DNA from 3 places in the Streptomyces sp. NPDC005263 genome. Region 3 is predicted to be linked to each of the others. Evidence: riboswitches for the same ligand, from Rfam matches in the RefSeq annotation. Region 3 holds a riboswitch; each other region holds the start of a gene.
The links. A riboswitch is a leader RNA that binds a small molecule or an ion and turns the genes downstream of it on or off. The one in region 3 is predicted to bind S-adenosylmethionine.
Positions count from the first base shown of each region.

Region 1: linked by a shared signal. The riboswitch ahead of ACFYRY_RS12310 (aminotransferase class V-fold PLP-dependent enzyme) and the one ahead of thrC (threonine synthase) in region 3 are both predicted to bind S-adenosylmethionine.
Region 2: linked by a shared signal. The riboswitch ahead of ACFYRY_RS06660 (putative leader peptide) and the one ahead of thrC (threonine synthase) in region 3 are both predicted to bind S-adenosylmethionine.

Region 1 is NZ_JBIAKJ010000002.1:1,128,354-1,134,452, forward strand. It holds gene trpD (anthranilate phosphoribosyltransferase) at 1-436, shown strand, start outside; SAM riboswitch class IV at 508-624, shown strand; gene ACFYRY_RS12310 (aminotransferase class V-fold PLP-dependent enzyme) at 804-2,177, shown strand; gene ACFYRY_RS12315 (Lrp/AsnC ligand binding domain-containing protein) at 2,193-2,474, opposite strand; gene ACFYRY_RS12320 (rhomboid family intramembrane serine protease) at 2,471-3,214, opposite strand; gene ACFYRY_RS12325 (hypothetical protein) at 3,410-3,649, shown strand; gene ACFYRY_RS12330 (NYN domain-containing protein) at 3,718-5,061, shown strand; gene ACFYRY_RS12335 (NlpC/P60 family protein) at 5,271-6,099, shown strand, end outside.
Region 2 is NZ_JBIAKJ010000001.1:1,453,516-1,459,614, forward strand. It holds gene ACFYRY_RS06650 (LLM class F420-dependent oxidoreductase) at 1-608, shown strand, start outside; gene ACFYRY_RS06655 (DUF1684 domain-containing protein) at 680-1,504, shown strand; SAM riboswitch class IV at 1,593-1,706, shown strand; gene ACFYRY_RS06660 (putative leader peptide) at 1,741-1,857, shown strand; gene ACFYRY_RS06665 (ABC transporter substrate-binding protein) at 2,072-3,691, shown strand; gene ACFYRY_RS06670 (ABC transporter permease) at 3,696-4,655, shown strand; gene ACFYRY_RS06675 (ABC transporter permease) at 4,652-5,575, shown strand; gene ACFYRY_RS06680 (dipeptide ABC transporter ATP-binding protein) at 5,572-6,099, shown strand, end outside.
Region 3 is NZ_JBIAKJ010000004.1:718,360-724,458, forward strand. It holds gene ACFYRY_RS21800 (MoaD/ThiS family protein) at 1-13, opposite strand, end outside; gene thrC (threonine synthase) at 126-1,409, opposite strand; SAM riboswitch class I at 1,427-1,567, opposite strand; gene ACFYRY_RS21810 (glucosyl-3-phosphoglycerate synthase) at 1,746-2,690, shown strand; gene ACFYRY_RS21815 (trehalose-6-phosphate synthase) at 2,743-4,131, shown strand; gene otsB (trehalose-phosphatase) at 4,243-5,151, opposite strand; gene ACFYRY_RS21825 (DUF3263 domain-containing protein) at 5,359-5,598, opposite strand; gene ACFYRY_RS21830 (ABC transporter substrate-binding protein) at 5,660-6,099, opposite strand, start outside.

The DNA of each region.
Region 1 (6,099 bases), on a different contig from region 3:
CACCCGGATGGCGGGGCTCATCGCCGGTGTACTGGCCGAGCGCGGCTCGTCCGCGCTGGTGTTCCGCGGCGACGACGGTCTCGACGAGCTGACCACCACGGCCACCTCCCGGGTGTGGATCGTGCGCGACGGCAAGGTCAGCGAGGAGTCCTTCGACCCGCGGCACGTCGGCCTCGATCTGGTGCCGGTGCAGGCGCTGAGAGGCGCCGACCCCGCCTACAACGCCGAGGTCGCCCGCCGTCTCCTGGACGGCGAGCGGGGTCCGGTACGGGACGCGGTCCTGCTGAACTCGGCGGCGGCACTGGTGGCGCTGGAACCGACCGGGGCGCCGCTGACGGAGCAGATCCGGGCCGGCATGGACAAGGCGGCCCAGTCCATCGACTCCGGCGCGGCCAAGCGGACGCTGGAGCGCTGGGCGGCGGCCAGCAACGCCTGAGGACGTGGCGATGTCCCGCGATCCGGACACGGGTTGCGGGACCACGATCACGTCGCGTACGTTTTTGGCCAGGTCATGAGTGACAGTCATGAGGCCCCGGCCGACTGTCCGGCAACCCTCCGTCCGTGGCGGGGTGCCCCGGGTGAAGACCAGGCCGTAGGCAGCGAGGTCTACGGCAAGCGCGGACCCCTCGCACTCTTCTGAGTGAGCGCACCAGGGGTCCTGGTCGTCGAGGAGCCTTCCGTGAGCCAGCGAATGCGATAGGGCCGCAGAGCCCCGCCTCCGCACCCCTTTTTCTCACCTTCACCCGCGCTTGAGCCGTATCCGCTCGCGTGGTGTTTCCAGCTGCCTCTCACGGGAGTTCGCCATGTCTGTCCCCACCGTTGCCTCCGCCCAGTCCGTTCGCAGTGACATTTCGGGTGCGCTGCCCGTTCTGGGGCGGGATGTCACCGTCCCGCTCGTCACCGGCGGCGAGGTCACCTACGCGGCGCTCGACTACGCCGCCAGCGCGCCCGCCCTGCAGCGCGTCTGGGACGACGTGGCCGCCTACGCGCCCTACTACGGCAGCGTGCACCGCGGCGCCGGCTACCTGTCCCAGCTCTCCACGGACCTCTTCGAGAACGCCCGCCGGACCGTCGCCGAGTTCCTGGACTGCCGAGCCGACGACCAGCTGATCTTCACCCGGTCCACCACCGACTCCCTCAACCTCCTCGCCGCCGCGCTTCCGGCCGACTGTCAGGTCTTCGTCTTCGAGACCGAGCACCACGCCTCGCTGCTGCCCTGGCAGGACGCCCGGGTCAGCTACCTCGACGCCCCGCGCACCCCCGAGCAGGCGGTGGCCACCCTGGAGCGGGCGCTGGCCGACCGGGACCCGTACGGCCCGGCCCTGGTCTGCGTGACCGGCGCCTCGAACGTCACCGGGGAGCTGTGGCCGGTACGGGAACTGGCGGCCGCCGCGCACGCCCACGGCGCCCGGATCGTCCTGGACGCCGCCCAGCTGGCCCCGCACCACCCCGTCTCGGTGCAGGACCTCGACGTCGACTGGATCGCCTTCTCCGGGCACAAGCTGTACGCCCCCTTCGGCTCCGGCGTGCTGGCCGGGCGGGCCGACTGGCTGATCGCGGCCGACCCGTACCTCGCGGGCGGCGGCGCCAGCCGCAAGGTCACCCGGCGCGAGGACGGGGGAGTGGACGTGGAGTGGCACGAGAGCGCCGCCCGGCACGAGGCCGGCTCGCCCAACGTCATCGGCGCCTACGCCATCGCCGCCGCCTGCAAGGCGCTGACGGAAGCCGGGTTCGACACCCTGGTTGCCCGTGAGCGGCACCTGATCGAGAAGGTCACCACCGGCCTCGCCGAGGTGCCCGAGGTCCGGGTCCTGTCCCTGTTCGGGGACGACGCCCCCCGGGTCGGCGTGATCTCCTTCGTCGTCGATGGCTGGAACAGCTCCCACTTCGCCGCCGCGCTCTCCGCCGAGTACGGCATCGGCGTCCGCGACGGCCTCTTCTGCGCCCACCCGCTGGTCCGCACCCTGCTCGGCAGCGATCCCCAGACCCAGGGCGAGTGCGGCGCCCCCGAGGCCGCGCCCGGCGAGAAGTCGTTGAACGCCATCCGGGTGAGCTTCGGCGCGGGCACCCCGGACGAGCACGTGGAGCGCTTCGTCACCGCGGTCCGGGAGCTCGTGCGGGAGGGTGCGAAGTGGCGCTACCGGACCGAGGACGGCCGCTGCGTCCCGGCCGTGTGAGAAGGGTTCCGCCGGTCAGGAGTCCAGCCCGATCGCGAACGCCGCCTCCAGGTCGTGCTGGGAGTACGTACGGAACGCCACGTGGGTGTCCGTGCCCTCCACCCCGGGGATCTTGCTGATCCGGCCGGGGATGACCTCCGCCAGGTCCTCGTGCCGCCGCACCCGCACCATGGCGATCAGGTCGTACGTCCCGGTGACCGAGAAGACCTCGCTCACGCTCTCCAGCGAGGCGATCGACTCGGCGATCTCGGGGATCCGGTCCACGCTGGTCTTGATGAGCACGATCGCGGTGATCACGGCTGGTTCTCTCCCTCGGGGGCCGGAGCTGGGGTGGATCTCACTGTAGTCCCACGTCGAAACCGCACCCACGCGTAACCGAACCCCAGCCCGAACCCCATCAGGTGCGCCAGGTACGCCACCCCCGGCCCCGAGGCCGCCCGGCCCGCCGCCAGCCACTGCAGGGCCGCCCAGAAGGGGAGGACGACCCAGGCGGGGAAGCGTAGCGGCAGGAAGAACAGAAAAGGCAGGAGACTGGTCACGCGGGCCCCGGGGAACAGATACAGGAACGCTCCGAGGGCCGCCGAGATCGCCCCGGACGCGCCGACCAGGGACTGCTCGGAGTCCGCGTTGGCGGCGGCGTAACCGAGCAGGGCGAGGTAGCCGCAGCCGACGTAGAAGAGGGTGAACTGGAGGCGCCCCATGCGTTCCTCGGTCATCACCCCGAAGACGTAGAGGAAGAGCATGTTGCCCAGCAGGTGCACCCAGCTGCCGTGGACGAACAGGGCGGTGGCGGGCGTCAGCGCGGCTCGTGGCGACCCCTCGAACAGCTCGGTCGGGACCACGCCCCAGCGGTGGAAGTAGGCCCGCTGAGCGGTGAGCAGCGTGTCACCGGAGCCGTACACCGGATTCAGGCCGGCGGCCGGACCGAGCAGGAAGAGCAGGCAGCACAGGGCGATCAGCCCGTATGTGACCGGTGCCGACGACCACCGGACCGATCTTCGGGCCTTGTCGACCGCTTCGCTCCAGTTGCTGACCATGGACACAGAGCATGACGTAAGGGGACGCAACGGACGAGGCCGCCTCGCCGCCGTGGACGCCCGAGCGGCGAGTACGCGCCAGGCCGTAGGGTAACGAGCCACACGTGCCGGGAGTCCGGCGCGTCGTCGACACTGGAAGCACCCGGAAGTACCGGCACCATAAGTACTGACATCAGAAGGAAGCGAACAGTCACGATGACGGTTCCCCTGCCGACCACCACGACACGGTGGCGCTGCACCCTCTGCGGCAACCTCACCCGCTTCGATGTGACCCGCTCGTCGAAGGTCGTCGAGTACGTCCACCTCGACCTCGCCGGAGAGCCGAACGTCGAGGAGCGTGACGTGGTGAGTGAGACCATCGAGTCGGTGCGCTGCCGCTGGTGCAACGCCGTGGACAAGGTGGAACTCGTGGACAGGCCGGGCACCGGCTCCTGAGGATGGGGGTCCCCCCGCTCGAGCGAAGTCGAGAGTGGGGGAGGGCCCCGAAAGGCATTGGGGTGACGATGGTGGAGAGCACGGGCGGGGGGCCGGCCGACGGCGCCGCTGAGGTGCTCGACCGTCCGCTGCCCGACGGTGTGCGCCGCAGGGTCGTGCAGATCGTCTCCGACGGGTTCGGCGGGCTGACCGTCGCGGAGCTGCCGGCCCAGCTGCGGCAGTACGCCCGGTTCGCGCCGAACCGGCGCGCCAAGTTCGCCGGCAACGCCATGGCCGCCGCCCTGGAGAGCGATCCGCTGTTCCGGCAGCGCATCGGGGAGAAGTTCAGAGAGGCGCAGCCGGAGCTGTCCGGCGCTCTCGACTCCGGCTCGCCGCCCCCGGCCGCGGACCCGCTCGATGTGGCGGCCGCGGCCTATGTTCTGCGGCCCACCGACTGGGTGAAGCTGGTGACCGCGGCCGGCGAGGAGGCCCAGCGGGCCGACGCCGAGCGGGTCGAGGAGGAGAACCGGGCCGAGCTTGAGCGGCTGCGCGAGGAACTCGACCGGGCCCGTGAGCAGACCCGGACCGAGACCGAGCGGCTGCGCACCGAGCTGGATTCGGCCAAGAAGGAAGCCGAGTCGCTGCACCGCAAACTGCGCGCGGCGCTGAGTGACGTCAAGCGGGGCGAGGCGGCGCTGCGCAAGGCGCACGGCGAGATGGAGACCCTGCGTTCCGAGGGGCAGTCCCAGCTGTCCGCCGCCGAGAGCGAGACGCGGCGGCTGAAGGCGCGCCTCGGGGAGGCGGAGGCGGGCCTGGAGGCCACCCGCCGGGCGGCCCGGGAGGGGCGCAGCGTCGAGGACATGCGGGTACGGCTGCTCCTTGACACGCTGCTCGACGCGACCCAGGGGCTGCGCCGGGAACTCGCGCTGCCGCCGGTGTCGGTGCGGCCGGCGGAGACCGTCGACGCGGTCGAACCGGGACGGATGACCCCGAAGGACATCGCCGCGCGGGCCCTGTCCGAGAACGACCCCGCGATCCTCGACCAGTTGCTCGCGCTGCCGCAGGCCCATCTGGTCGTCGACGGCTACAACGTCACCAAGACCGGCTATCCCCAGATGCCCCTGGAGAAGCAGCGGCTGCGGCTCCTCGGGCAGCTCTCGCAGCTGGCCGCGCAGACCGGCGCCGAGGTGACCTGTGTCTTCGACGGGGCCGAGCTGGCCGCGCCGGTGCTCCTGGCGCCGCCGCGCGGGGTGCGGGTGCTGTTCTCCAAGCCGGGTGTCACCGCCGACGAGTTGATCCGCCAGCTGGTGCGCGCGGAGCCTCCGGGGCGTCCGGTCATCGTCGCCTCGACCGACCGTGAGGTGGCCGACGGGGTGGCCCGGGCGGGGGCGCGGCCGGTCGCTTCTGCGGTGCTTCTCAAGCGGCTGTCCTGAAGGTCAACGTACGGCCGTGATGCCCGAATTGAGGGCATCGTCGCGCAACGTAGCGTCAACCGGGCGTCACTGCATGTGGGTTGTGAGCAAAGAATGCATGGTGTGACGAGATTTTTCTCTTGAGGATTTGAACTGATCACAAGAGGGTCACTAAGGTCTGCACTCGAACCTCCGAGCGGGTGATCACTCAAAAGAAGGAGTTCACCTCCGTGGCGTCCCATCGTCGACCCAAGCAACCGAGCCGTGCGCGCGTGACCGTGCTGACCACGGCAGCCGCTGCCGCCGTAGCTCTGAGCTCGCAGGCCGCCAATGCCGCGCCGAGCGAGAAGCCGAGCAAGGACGAGGTCAAGGCCAAGGTCGACAAGCTCTACGAAGAGGCTGAGGCAGCCACCGAGAAGTTCAACGGGGCCAAGGAGAAGCAGGAGAAGCTCCAGAAGGAGATCTCCACCATCCAGGACAACGTCGCCCGCGGCCAGGACGAGCTCAACGTACTGCGCGACTCCATGGGCCTGGCGGCCGCCGCCCAGTACCGCACCGGCGGCGTCGACCCCTCACTCCAGCTGTTCCTGTCGTCGAACCCGGACGACTACCTGGACAAGGCCTCCACCGCCGACCAGCTGAGCGCTCAGCAGGTCGAGGCGCTGAAGAAGATCCAGGAGAAGCAGCGCGAGCTCGCGCAGGAGCGCTCCGAGGCGTCCGAGAAGCTCAAGGACCTCGCCTCCACCCGCACCGAACTGGGCAACAAGAAGAAGGAAGTCCAGGCGAAGCTCTCCGAGGCGCGCACGCTCTACAACTCCCTGACCGCGGCGGAGAAGGCCAAGCTCGAGGCCGACCAGGAACGCGCCAGCCGCGACAGCGGGCGTGAGGTCCTCGGCTCCAGCACCGCCGCCTCCGGCCGGGCCGGGGCGGCCTACGCCTGGGCGCAGAGCCAGCTGGGCAAGCCGTACGTCTACGGCGCCACCGGCCCCGGCTCCTACGACTGCTCGGGCCTCACCTCGGGTGCGTACGCGGCGGCCGGCGTCGGCATCCCGCGCACCT
Region 2 (6,099 bases), on a different contig from region 3:
TCGGCCTGCCTTTCGAACGACCCATCGCCCGGCTGCGCGAATTCCTCACCGCCCTACGGCAGTTGACCGGGACCGGCACGGCCGACTTCCACGGCGAGCTGCTCACCGCCACCACACCGATCACGGCGCGGGTTCCGGGTGCCGAGAACGGCGTCCCCCTGCTCGTCGCCGCGATGGGGCCGCAGGCTCTGCGGGCTAGTGGTGAGCTCGCCGACGGAATCCTGCCCTATCTGGCGGGACCGCGCGCCCTGGAGAACCACATCGTGCCCGCCCTGACAGCCGCGGCCGAGGGCGCCGGCCGCCCCGCGCCCAGGATCGTGGCCCTGGTGCCCGGCGTGGTCACGGACGACGTAGACGCGGTGCGGGCCAAGGCAACCGAGAACCTCGCCTTCTACGAACAGTTCCCGTCCTACGCGCGGGTCATCGAACTCTCCGGCGGCCGACGGGCCGCCGACCTGGCCGTGATCGGCGACGAGAAGACGGTCGAGGCCGAGATTCGGCGGTACCGCGACGCCGGCGCCACCGAGGTCGTGTTCTCGGTCACCGAGATCGCGGGAGGAGCCGATCGCCGACGCACCTGGCGGCTCCTCGGCGAACTGGCCGGCTGAGTACACCTGTCGGCTCGACAACCCCCTGCACCCCCTGCCCGAAGGCACCCCCGTCACAAAGGAGATTCCCTATGACCACCGAGGCCACCACCACGGACCTCCACGCCTTCACCGAGACCTGGCTGGAGTGGTACCGCGCCCAAGAGGCCCGGCTCGCCGCCCCGCACGGCTTCTTGGCGATCACCGGCCTGCACTGGCTCGACGGCCGACCCCAGCGCTTCCCGGACGCGCCCGGCGCGTGGCGCACCGGCCCCGAAGGAGTAGTCGTAGACCTCGACGAGGGTGAGGAATTGGTCGTCGACGGGACGCCGGTGCACGGCGAGCACCGCTTCGGCGTGCTTCCCGAGCGCGGCGGCGTCGACGCTGTCTGGAAAGACGCCGTCATCGAGGTCGCCAAGCGCGGCGGCCAGGACATCGTGCGCCCCCGGCACCCGGACGCGCCGCTGCGTACGGCTTTCACCGGAACGCCCGCCTACGCCCCCGACCCGCGCTGGGCCGTGACGGGCCGCTACATCCCGTTCGACACGCCACGACCGACCACCGTGGGCGCCGCAGTCGAGGGCCTTGAGCATGTGTACGACGCTCCGGGCAGGGTCGAGTTCGAGCTGGACGGGCAGCTGCTGTCGCTGACCGCGTTCCCCGGCCATGGTGCGGGACGGCTGATGGTGCTGTTCACCGACGCGACCTCCGGCCTCACCACGTACGCCGCCAACCGGGCCCTGGCCCTCGATCCGCCCACCGCCGACGGCACGGTCGTCGTGGACTTCAACCGCGCCACGAACCTGCCGTGCGCCTACACCGACCTGGCCACCTGCCCGCTGCCCCCGGCCGAGAACCGGCTGCCGGTCGCGATCGAGGCCGGTCAGAAGATCCCCCGCGAGCGCGGCGGCTCCTGACCTGGACGCACTCCCGCCCCGACTCCCCTGACACGGCGTCCTGTTGCGCCATTGACGTACGACAAGACCGCTCCGTACGATCACGAACGGCATTGAGTGTCAGCGTCAAGCCCTGGCTCGCTGACCGGCAACCCTCCCGCGCGGTGGGGTGCTCCAGGTGAAAGCCCGGCGGGATCACCGACGATCCCCGCAAGCGCGTGGCCCCGTGACCGGGGCCGGATATGTGGAGGACCGATATGCGGCACGGTGGTGACCTCAGCGCCCGCTTCGCCGGCGCCACCGTGTTCTCCCGGCTCTCCCGTCGGCGCCACATCGACCTCAAGCGCTCGACCAGCTGTCTCTGTCGGGCCTGACGGGCCTTCCCGCCGCTGGTCGCAGTACGGCACCTGTCGTCGCCGCACCCGCATGCGCTTGATCTCTGCCTGTCTTTGATCCCCCGTTTCGCCTGATCCCCTCTGCACAGCGCTCCCCCGGCACCGGCGTCGCGCCGGCCGGGGTCGCACGCCCACGCACGGCCGTGCCCTGCGCCACAGCCGTGCCTGGTGACTCGAGTAGGAGAAGCCCTCCGTGACTGCACTTTCCGATGTCAGAACCTCCCGGTGGGCGGCACTGACCGCCCTTGTGACCACCAGTGTTCTGCTGACCGCCTGCGGATCGGGCGGCGGCGATTCCGGCAGCGGCGCCGGGCAGCCCAAGTCCGGCGGCACCCTGACCTTCGCGGTGGGTTCGGACGCCGGCTGCGTGGATCCGCAGCAGGTCGCCAGCAACGAGACCATCTACTCGGTGCGCCAGGTCGTGGACTCACTGACGGACCAGGACCCCAAGACCGGCAAGATCGTGCCGTGGCTGGCGAAGAGCTGGGATGTCAGCTCCGACGCCACGACGTTCACTTTCCATCTGAGGTCGGGCGTCACCTTCAGCGACGGCACGAAGCTGACCGCCCAGGTGGTCAAGGACAACTTCGACGCGGTGCCCGAGCTGGGCGCGCTCGGTACCCTGGCCCAGGGTTATCTCAGCGGTGTCAAGAGCACCACGGTAGTCGACCCGCTCGCCGTCAAGGTCACCTTCGAGCAGCCCAACGCGCAGTTCCTGCAGGCGACTTCGACGCACTCGCTCGGCATCGAGTCGTCGGCGAGCGTGAAGAGGACCCCGCAGCAGAAGTGCAGCGACGGGGTGATCGGGTCCGGGCCCTTCGTGTTGAAGCAGTACGTGCAGAACCAGTCGCTCACCCTGGCCAAGCGCACCGGATACGCCTGGGGTTCCGCGCGGTGGTCCAAGAAGGGCGAGGCCTACCTGGACAAGCTGGTGTTCAAGGTCGTTCCGGAGGCGGGTGTACGGGCCGGAAGTCTCCAGTCCGGCCAGGTCGACGCGATCAGCAGCGTGGGCAAGGCCAACGAGGCGGCGCTCAAGGGCGGTCAGGTCAGCCTCCAGCGACGGGCCAACCCCGGCCTCGTGTTCGGTCTCGGCCTCAACAACTCACGACCGCTGCTCAAGGACGCCAAGGTGCGCCAGGCAGTCCTGTTCGCCATCAACCGGCAGCAGATAGCCGACACGGTGTTCCCGACCGGAACCCAGCCGGCCACCAGCGTCCTCGCGCACACCACGCCCGACCATGCCGACCTCGCCTCCGGCCTGACCTTCGACGCCGCCAAGGCCAAGTCCCTGCTGAACGCGGCCGGTTGGAAGGCCGGAAGCGACGGCATCCGCTCCAAGGGCGGCAAGAAGCTGAGTCTGACCATCAAGTGGTTCCCCAACGCGGCCACCAACCAGCCCGCGCTGGAGCTGATCCAGCAGCAGTTCAAGGCCGTCGGTGTCGACGTGACCCTCAAACAGCTCCAGGTCACTCAGTTCGCCCCGACACTCCAGTCGGGCGACTACGACGCGGTGTGGGGGAACGTGACCCGCGCCGACCCCGACATCCTTCGCAGCTCCTTCTCCACCAAGCTGGCCAACTTCTACCGCCTGCCCCCGAGTTCCCTGGACACGGCACTGTCCGAGCAGGCCGCCACCATCGACTCGGCCAAGCGCAGGCAACTGGTCACCCAGGCACAGCAGTTGCTCGTGCGGAACGCCTACTACGCGCCGGTGGTGGAGCTCCAGACCCAGCTGGGCGTGTCGAAGAAGGTGCACGACCTGGACTTCGACGCCTCGAGCCGGCTTCAGCTGCATGACACCTGGATCGGCTAGCCGCATGCGCCGCTATGTGATCAAACGGCTCGCACAGGCGGTTGGCGTGCTGTGGGCGGCGTACACGGTCTCGTTCCTGGTGCTGGACTATCTGCCGGGCGACCCGGTCACGGCGATGGCCAGTGCCGGAATGGACTCGGGGCAGGTCGACCCGCGGCAGATCGCCGCCCTGCGGCACGAGTACGGCTTCGACAAGCCGGTGCTGGTGCAGTACGCCGAGTACCTCGGCCGGGCGGTGCGCGGAGACTTCGGCGACTCGGTGTCCACCGGTCGCCCTGTCACCTCGACGCTGGCCGACGCCCTGCCGCAGACACTGCAGCTGACCGGCGCGGCACTGCTGCTCGCGGTGGTCCTCGGCGGCGGTCTGGCGGTGCTGGCGACCTACACCGCCCAGCGCTGGCTGCGGCAGCTACTGCTGTCGTTGCCGCCGCTGGGGGTGTCCGTTCCGACGTTCTGGGTGGGGCTGCTGCTGGTCGAGACGTTCTCCTTCCGGCTGCACTGGTTCCCCGCGTTCGGCAACGACGGATTCAAGGGGCTGGTGTTGCCGGCGCTGACGCTGGCGGTGCCGACGGGTGCGCAGATCGCGCAGGTGCTCGCCAAGAGCCTGCTCACCGCACTGGACCAGGCGTATGTGGAGACCGCCCGGGCCAAGGGCGCCGGCCGGTGGCGGGTCCATCTGCGGCACGCGCTGCGCAACGCGTCCCTGCCGGCGCTGACGGTCGTCGGCCTGCTGGTGGGGCAGCTGATCGCCGGTTCGGTCGTCGTCGAGACGGTTTTCTCCCGCGACGGCCTCGGCCGCGTCACCGCGGCGGCGGTCACGGCCCAGGACATCCCGCTGGTCCAGGGGGTGGTGGTGTTCGGGGCGCTGATCTTCGTGACGACGAACCTGGTCATCGACCTGGTCTATCCACTCCTCGACCCCCGGATCGTGGTGGCCTCGGACAGAAAGGCGGCCCTCGCATGAGCCAGAGCCTTGTCGACGACCCCGCCGAAGCGGCACTGGGACTGGCCCGCCCGGTCGCGGCGGGGCCGGAGCCTGATCACGGGCGCCGCGTGGACGTACGGCGGCTGCTGCGGTTCGTGGTGCGCCGCCCGGGGCTGCTGCTGTCGGTGGTCGTCCTCGTGCTGGTGGTGCTGGCCTCGTTCTGGCCCGACCTGTTCACCTCGCAGGACCCGCTGAAGGGCGTGCCGTCGCAGAACTTCCGCGGCCCGAACGGCAGTCACTGGTTCGGCACCGACGAGTTGGGCCGCGATGTGTTCTCCCGGGTCGTCCACGGCGCCCAGCTCTCCCTGAAGGCAACGCTGATCGCCGTGCTGGTCGCGTTCGTGGTCGGCGGGCTGCTGGGGGTGGTCGCCGGGTTCGTGGGCCGCTGGGTGGACGACGTGCTGATGCGCTTCGTCGACGTGCTGCTGTCGATCCCCGCGCTGTTCATGTCCCTGGCCCTGGTCACCGCGCTGGGCTACGGCACGGTGAAGGTGGCGGTCGCGGTCGGCATCGCCAGCGTCGCCGGTTTCGCACGAGTGGCGCGCTCGGAGGTGCTGCGGGTGCGGCAGGCCGTCTTCGTCGAGGCCTCACGCGCCAGTGGAGCGCGCTGGTACTCGGTGCTGGGCCGGCATGTGCTGCCGGGCGCGGCGGGCCCGGTGATCGTGCTGGCCACCCTCGACTTCGGCTCCTCCATCCTGGCCGTGTCGGCGCTGAGCTTCCTCGGCTACGGGGCGCCCCCGCCGGCCCCGGAGTGGGGCACGTTGATCTCCGACGGCCGCAACTACCTCGCCAACGCCTGGTGGCTGACCGCGCTGCCCGGCCTGGCGATCGCCGCGACCGTACTGGCCACCAACCGCGTCGCCCGGGCGCTGGACGGCGAATGGTCCCGGCAGCGATGACCGACGAACGTGAGAACGGTGAGGACGGTGAGGACGTGAGCACAGCCCCGCTGGAGAGCACACCAGTCCTGGAGATACGCGGCCTGTCGGTGTCGTACCGCACACGCGGCGGCACGGTCGAGGCCGTCCGCGGCGTGGACCTCGACGTGTGGCCGGGGCAGGTGACGGCGGTGGTCGGCGAGTCCGGCTCCGGCAAGAGCACGACCGCGCACGCGATCACCCGGCTCCTGTCGGCGAACGGCCGTATCGACGCGGGCACCGTCCGCTTCGGCCGGCACGACCTGGCCACCCTGTCGGAGGCGGAACTGCGTACCGTACGCGGGGCGCGGATCGGACTGGTCCCGCAGGATCCGACGGTCTCCCTCAACCCGGTCAAGCGGATCGGCGACCAGGTCGCCGAGGTGCTGCGCATCCATGGTCTGGCGACCCGCCGATCGGCTCCCGCCGAAGCGATCGCCGTGCTGGACCGGGCCGGGCTGCCCGACGCGGCCGTACGCGCCCGGCAGTACCCGCACGAACTGTCC
Region 3 (6,099 bases):
CGTTGACGCTCATGCTCATGACCTCCGGTCAGGGTTACGGGCCCAGGGGCGCGGGGCTGTGTGGAATGTGCGGCTGCCGCCGCGTGGGCGCGTCCAGCCCCCACCGGCCCGCCGACAAAAAACGGCTAGCCGAGGCCGGCCTCGCGGAACGACTCCAGGTTCGGCCGAATCTTGGCGGTCAGCCCCGTGTCGGCCACCGCGTCCAACGTCTTGAGACCGTCACCCGTGTTCAGAACCACCGTGGTCTTCGTCGGGTCGAGCAGACCGTTCTCGATCAGCTTCCGCGTCACACCCACCGTCACACCACCGGCGGTCTCCGCGAAGATGCCCTCGGTCCGCGCCAGCAGCCGGATCGCGTCGACGACCTGCTCGTCGTTCACGTCCTCCACCGCGCCGCCGGTGCGACGGGCGATGTCGAGAACGTAAGGACCGTCGGCCGGGTTGCCGATCGCCAGCGACTTGGCGATGGTGTTCGGCTTCTGCGGCCGGACCACGTCGTGCCCGGCCTTGTAGGCGACGGACACCGGCGAGCAGCCCTCGGCCTGCGCACCGAAGATCTTGTACGGCTTGTCCTCGACGAGCCCGAGCTTGATCAGCTCCTGCAGACCCTTGTCGATCTTCGTGAGCTGCGAGCCGGAGGCGATCGGGACGACCAGCTGGTCCGGGAGCCGCCAGCCGAGCTGCTCACAGATCTCGTACGCCAGGGTCTTGGAGCCCTCGGCGTAGTACGGCCGCAGGTTCACGTTGACGAAACCCCAGCCCTCGCCGGCCGGGTCGCCGATCAGCTCGGAGCAGAACCGGTTCACGTCGTCGTAGTTGCCCTCGATGCCGACGAGCTCTCCGCCGTAGACGGCGGCCATGACGACCTTGCCCTGCTCCAGGTCGTGCGGGATGAACACGCAGGAACGGAAGCCGGCCCGGGCGGCGGCGGCGCCCACCGCGCCGGCGAGGTTGCCGGTGGAGGAGCAGGAGAGGGTGGTGAAACCGAAGACGCGGGCGGCCTCGATGGCCTGGGCGACGACGCGGTCCTTGAAGGAGTGCGTCGGGTTGCCGGAGTCGTCCTTGACGAACAGCTTGCCGGCCTCGACGCCCAGCTCACGGGCCAGGTTGTCGGCCTTGACGAGCTTGGTCCAGCCGGGGTTGATGTTGGGCTGGTCCGCCACGTCCGCCGGGACGGGCAGCAGCGGCGCGTAGCGCCAGATGTTCGCGGGGCCCGCCTCGATCTGCTTGCGGAGTTCCTCGGCGTCGTAGGCGGAGAAGTCGTAGGCGATCTCGAGCGGGCCGAAACACTCCTCGCACGCGAAGACCGGGCCGAGGGGCACGCGGTGTCCGCACTCGCGGCAGCTCAGCGCGGCGGCGGGGCCGAGGTCTACGGTGTTCGTGGTGCTTGCATCAGTCTGCACAGCCATGGAGGCGAGGCCCTTTCTCCTCATCTTCCTCACGACGCACTTCGCCGTGAGACGGATTTGGCACCTTCCCGAGTCGGGAGCCTCGCTGGTGACGAGAACCGACTGGAGGGTTGCCGGGGCTTCATCGGGCCGTATCCCTCTGCCCCTCTGGATGAGCGGTATGTGGTTGTTGATCGATGTAACGAAGCAGTGACCCACGACGTGCGATGGTCATCCGCGTTGTTCAAGACTGTAACCGAAGGCCAGGACAGTTGAGATAGTCGTCCGAACCGCGAGATGGATCACCTAGCACGTGGATCACTGACTCGCCTAGAGAACGTAGAGGAGCCGCGCACTGTGCTGAACGAAGTCGAGCGCTGGCTGAACACCCGCTCCTGGTCGAAGAACGATCGCCCGCTCCACAGGATCCTGGCAGCGAAACGCGCCACCGGCCAGTCGGTCAGCGTGGTGCTGCCGGCGCTGAACGAGGAGGAGACGGTCGGTGACATCGTCGCCGTGATCCGTCACGACCTCATGCGGCAGGTCCCGCTCGTCGACGAGATCGTCGTGGTGGACTCGGGATCGACCGACCGCACCTCCGAGGTGGCCGCCGCGGCCGGGGCCAGGGTCGTCCACCGCGACGACATACTGCCCCGCATCCCGGCCGCCCCCGGCAAGGGCGAGGTGTTGTGGCGTTCGCTGCTGGTCACCGGCGGCGACATCGTCTGCTTCATCGACGCCGACCTGAAGGAGTTCTCCTCCGACTTCGTCTCCGGGATCGTGGGCCCGCTGCTCACCGAACCCGGGGTCGACCTGGTCAAGGGCATGTACGACCGTCCACTGGGCGGCGCGCCCGGCCAGGGCGGCCGGGTCACCGAACTGATGGCCCGCCCGCTGCTGAACATGCACTGGCCGCAGCTGGCCGGTTTCGTACAGCCGCTGGGCGGCGAGTACGCGGCCCGCCGCTCCCTGCTCGAACAGCTGCCGTTCCCCGTCGGATACGGCGTCGAGCTGGGCATGCTGGTCGACGCCCTGCACCTGGTGGGCCTCGACGCCCTCGCCCAGGTCGACCTGGGCGTGCGCATCCACCGCCACCAGGACGGACAGGCACTGGGCCGGATGTCCGCCGCGATCTACCGCACCGCCCAGCTCCGGCTGGCCCGCGGCCACCTCATCCGGCCCGCCCTCACCCAGTTCGAACGGACGCGGGACGGCTTCGAGCCACGCACCTACTCGGTCGACACGGAGGAGCGCCCGCCGATGGCGCAGATCGCGGAGTACGCGGCCCGCAAGGTCGCCTGACGAATGTCATCCGTACGTTTGAGCGTTTCCGGGCCGGGCTAGGTTGAGGCGTATGTCCTCCACCAGCGGTGCTGCTCAGGTACTGGTCGCGTCCAACCGCGGCCCGGTTTCGTACGAGGTACGCGAGGACGGCTCGCTGCACGCCAAACGGGGCGGCGGCGGGCTGGTCTCGGGGCTGTCCGCGATCGGCTCGGACGCGGGATCCCTGTGGGTGTGCTCGGCGCTGGATGACGGCGACCGGGAGGCGGTGTGGCGCGGGGTCGGCGAGGACGGCGTACGGATGCTGGACATCCCGGCCGACGTGCACGCCGACGCGTACAACGGCATCGCCAACTCGGTGCTGTGGTTCGTGCACCACATGCTGTACCAGACCCCGCTGGAGCCGGTCTTCGACGCGGAGTTCCGGCGCCAGTGGGCGTCGTACGAGACGTACAACCGGGCGTTCGCCGAGGCGCTGGCCGAGGAGGCGGCACCGGGGGCGTCGGTGGTGGTCCAGGACTACCACCTGACGCTGGTCCCGGGCCTGCTGCGGGAACTGCGCCCGGATCTGCGGATCGGCCACTTCTCGCACACGCCGTGGGCGCCGCCGGAGTACTTCCGGATGCTGCCGGACGACATCGGTCGGCAGGTCCTGCGGGGCATGCTGGGCGCCGACCGGCTGGGTTTCCTGACCCACCGCTGGGCGGACGCGTTCACCGCGTGCGCCGAGGAGTTCGCCGGGGGGCTCGGGAGCACGCGGATCGGTGTGCACGGTCTCGGTGCGGACGCGGACTTCCTGCGCAGGCGGGCGCACGAGGCGGACGTCGACGAGCGGATGGCGGCGCTGCGGGCCGAGATCGGCGAGGGCCGCAGGACCATCGTCCGGGTGGACCGCACCGAGCTGTCGAAGAACATCGTGCGGGGCCTGCTGGCGTACCGGCAGCTGCTTGACGACCACCCGGAGTGGCGCGAGCGGGTGGCGCACGTGGCGTTCGCGTACCCCTCGCGGCAGGACCTGGCGGTGTACCGGGACTACACGGCCGAGGTGCAGCGGCTGGCCGAGGAGATCAACTCCCAGTACGGGACGCCGGGTTGGACTCCCGTCGTGCTGCACGTCAAGGACGACTTCGCGCGCTCGCTGGCGGCCTACCGGCTGGCCGACGTGGCCCTGGTGAACCCGATCCGGGACGGCATGAACCTCGTCGCCAAGGAGATTCCGGTGGTCTCCGACGAGGGCTGCGTGCTGGTGCTGTCGCGGGAGGCGGGGGCGTACGAGGAGCTGGGGGACGACGCGATCGCGGTGAACCCGTACGACGTGGTGGCGACGGCCCGGGCCCTGCACGAGGCGCTCACCCTGCCGGCGGGCGACCGGGCCGAGCGGACGAAGCGGCTCGCCGCGGCGGCCACGGCGTTGCCGCCGGCGCAGTGGTTCCTGGATCAGCTGGGGGCGCTGAAGGGCTGATTTCCGCGGGGGCGCTCACGGCCTGGTTTCCGCCCCCGCCGCCCCTACCCGTCCCGTCCCCGGGGGCTGCGCCCCCGGACCCCCGCTGTCGGCCCTGAAGGGGCCTCGTCCTCAAACGCCGGACGGGCTGGGGGGTGGGCTCGCGTGCGCCGCCAGGTACCGCAGCAGCGCCACGACCCCCGCCGGGCCGTCCACCACCAGGTCCGCCCGCTTGCTCAGCTCGGTCACCTCGTCGCTGCCGCTGCACACCAGCAGGCCGGGGGTGCCGTCGGCGCGGAGTGTGTCGACCGCGGCGAAGGCGGGGAGGTCGCCCAGGTCGTCGCCGCCGTAGAGGACGGACCCGGCGGAGATCTCGCGGGCGTACTCGAGCAGGGCGACGCCCTTGTCCATGCCGGGCGGGCGCAGTTCCAGGACCATCCGGCCGGGTTCGACGATCAGTCCGTGCCGGGCGGCCAGCTCGGTGAGCGGGGCACGCAGGGCCTCGAAGGCGGCCTGCGGGTCCGAGGCCCTGCGGGTGTGGACGGCGAGCGCGCGGCCCTTCTCCTCGATCCAGGTGCCCTGCCAGGAGCCGATCCGGTCGAGGAAGCCGGGCAGTTCGGCGCGGGCGGCGGCGACGCCGGGGTGCTCGGCGGGGGCGTTGACGGTCCCGGTGACGGCGTCCCAGCGTTCGGCACCGTAGTGACCGAGGACGACGAGACGTTCCAGCCCCGGGACGCCCGCGAAGCCACCGTGCCGGACCGCGACGCCGGCCGGGCGCCCGGTGACCACGGCGACGGCGGCCACCTTCGGCGCGAGGGCGGCGAGCGCGGACACCGCGTCCGGGTGGGCCCGGGCCTGCTCGGGGTCCGCCACGATCGGCGCGAGCGTCCCGTCGAAGTCGAGCGCGATCACCGCCCGGTCCGGCCGCCCGAGGATGGCGTCCAGCCCGTCCCGCCCAGCGGCAGTCGCAGGCTTCGGCAGGGGCTCAGTGACGTGCGGGTCAGTGGAGTGCGGGTCCGTGGAGTCCGAGTGGCTGCCCATGAACCGACCTTATCCACGAACGACCCGAGCATTCTCGACACACCTCGGGCAATTCCGTCCACGGCCTAGGGGGCGAAGCCCCCAAGACGCCCACGTCTCCACCCACCGAGCCGGGCAACGGGCGGGCACCGGGCCGGGGGCCTGGGGGCGGAGCCCCCAGCAAGCGCCCGCACCAGCACCGGTGCCGACATCCCACCGTTCACCGGCCTACCGCTCACCCCGCCGAGCGTCGCGAACCCTCCGCAGCCGATTCACCGTCACCGGATCGGACGCCAGCGCCCGCTCGTCGTCCAGCAGGGCGTTGAGCAGCTGGAAGTACCGCACGGGCGCCAGCCCCAGCTCCTCCCGTATCGCCCGCTCCTTCGCGCCGGGCCCGCTGAAGCCCCGGCGTTCCAGCGCGAGGATGTCCCGCTCCCGGCGGTCGAGCCGCCCCTGCTCCTCGTCCATGCCCGGCACGCTAGCCGCCACCACCGACAGCGACCAGCGCGCACCGCACCGCAGGGACCGGCTACTCCGCGCTCTGCGCCGTCGTCGCCGCCGCCTGGAGCTGGTCCAGGACCGCCGAGGGGCTGCCGTTCGGGGCGACGGCCCGGCCGATCCGCTGCTTGATGTCCGCGCTGACCTCCGCCCAGGAGGTCTGCCCGGCGGGGTACAGCTCGGAGACGGGCAGCTCGTCGAGGAACGGCTTGAGGTCGGCGTCCTGCTTCGCCCCGCTCATGACCTGGGACGCGGACGTGGTCACCGGCAGCAGGTCGTACTCCCGCGAGAAGGCGAGGACGTTCTTCTCGTCGTACACGAAGTCGAGGAAGTCGCCGATCTGCTCGGCGTGGCCGTTCTTCTTGAACGCGGTCATCCAGTCGGCGACGCCCATCGACTCCCGGCTGGGCCCGTCCTGGCCGGGCATCGGCACCATGCCGAACTTCACACCCTTGTCGTCGGCCATCTTCA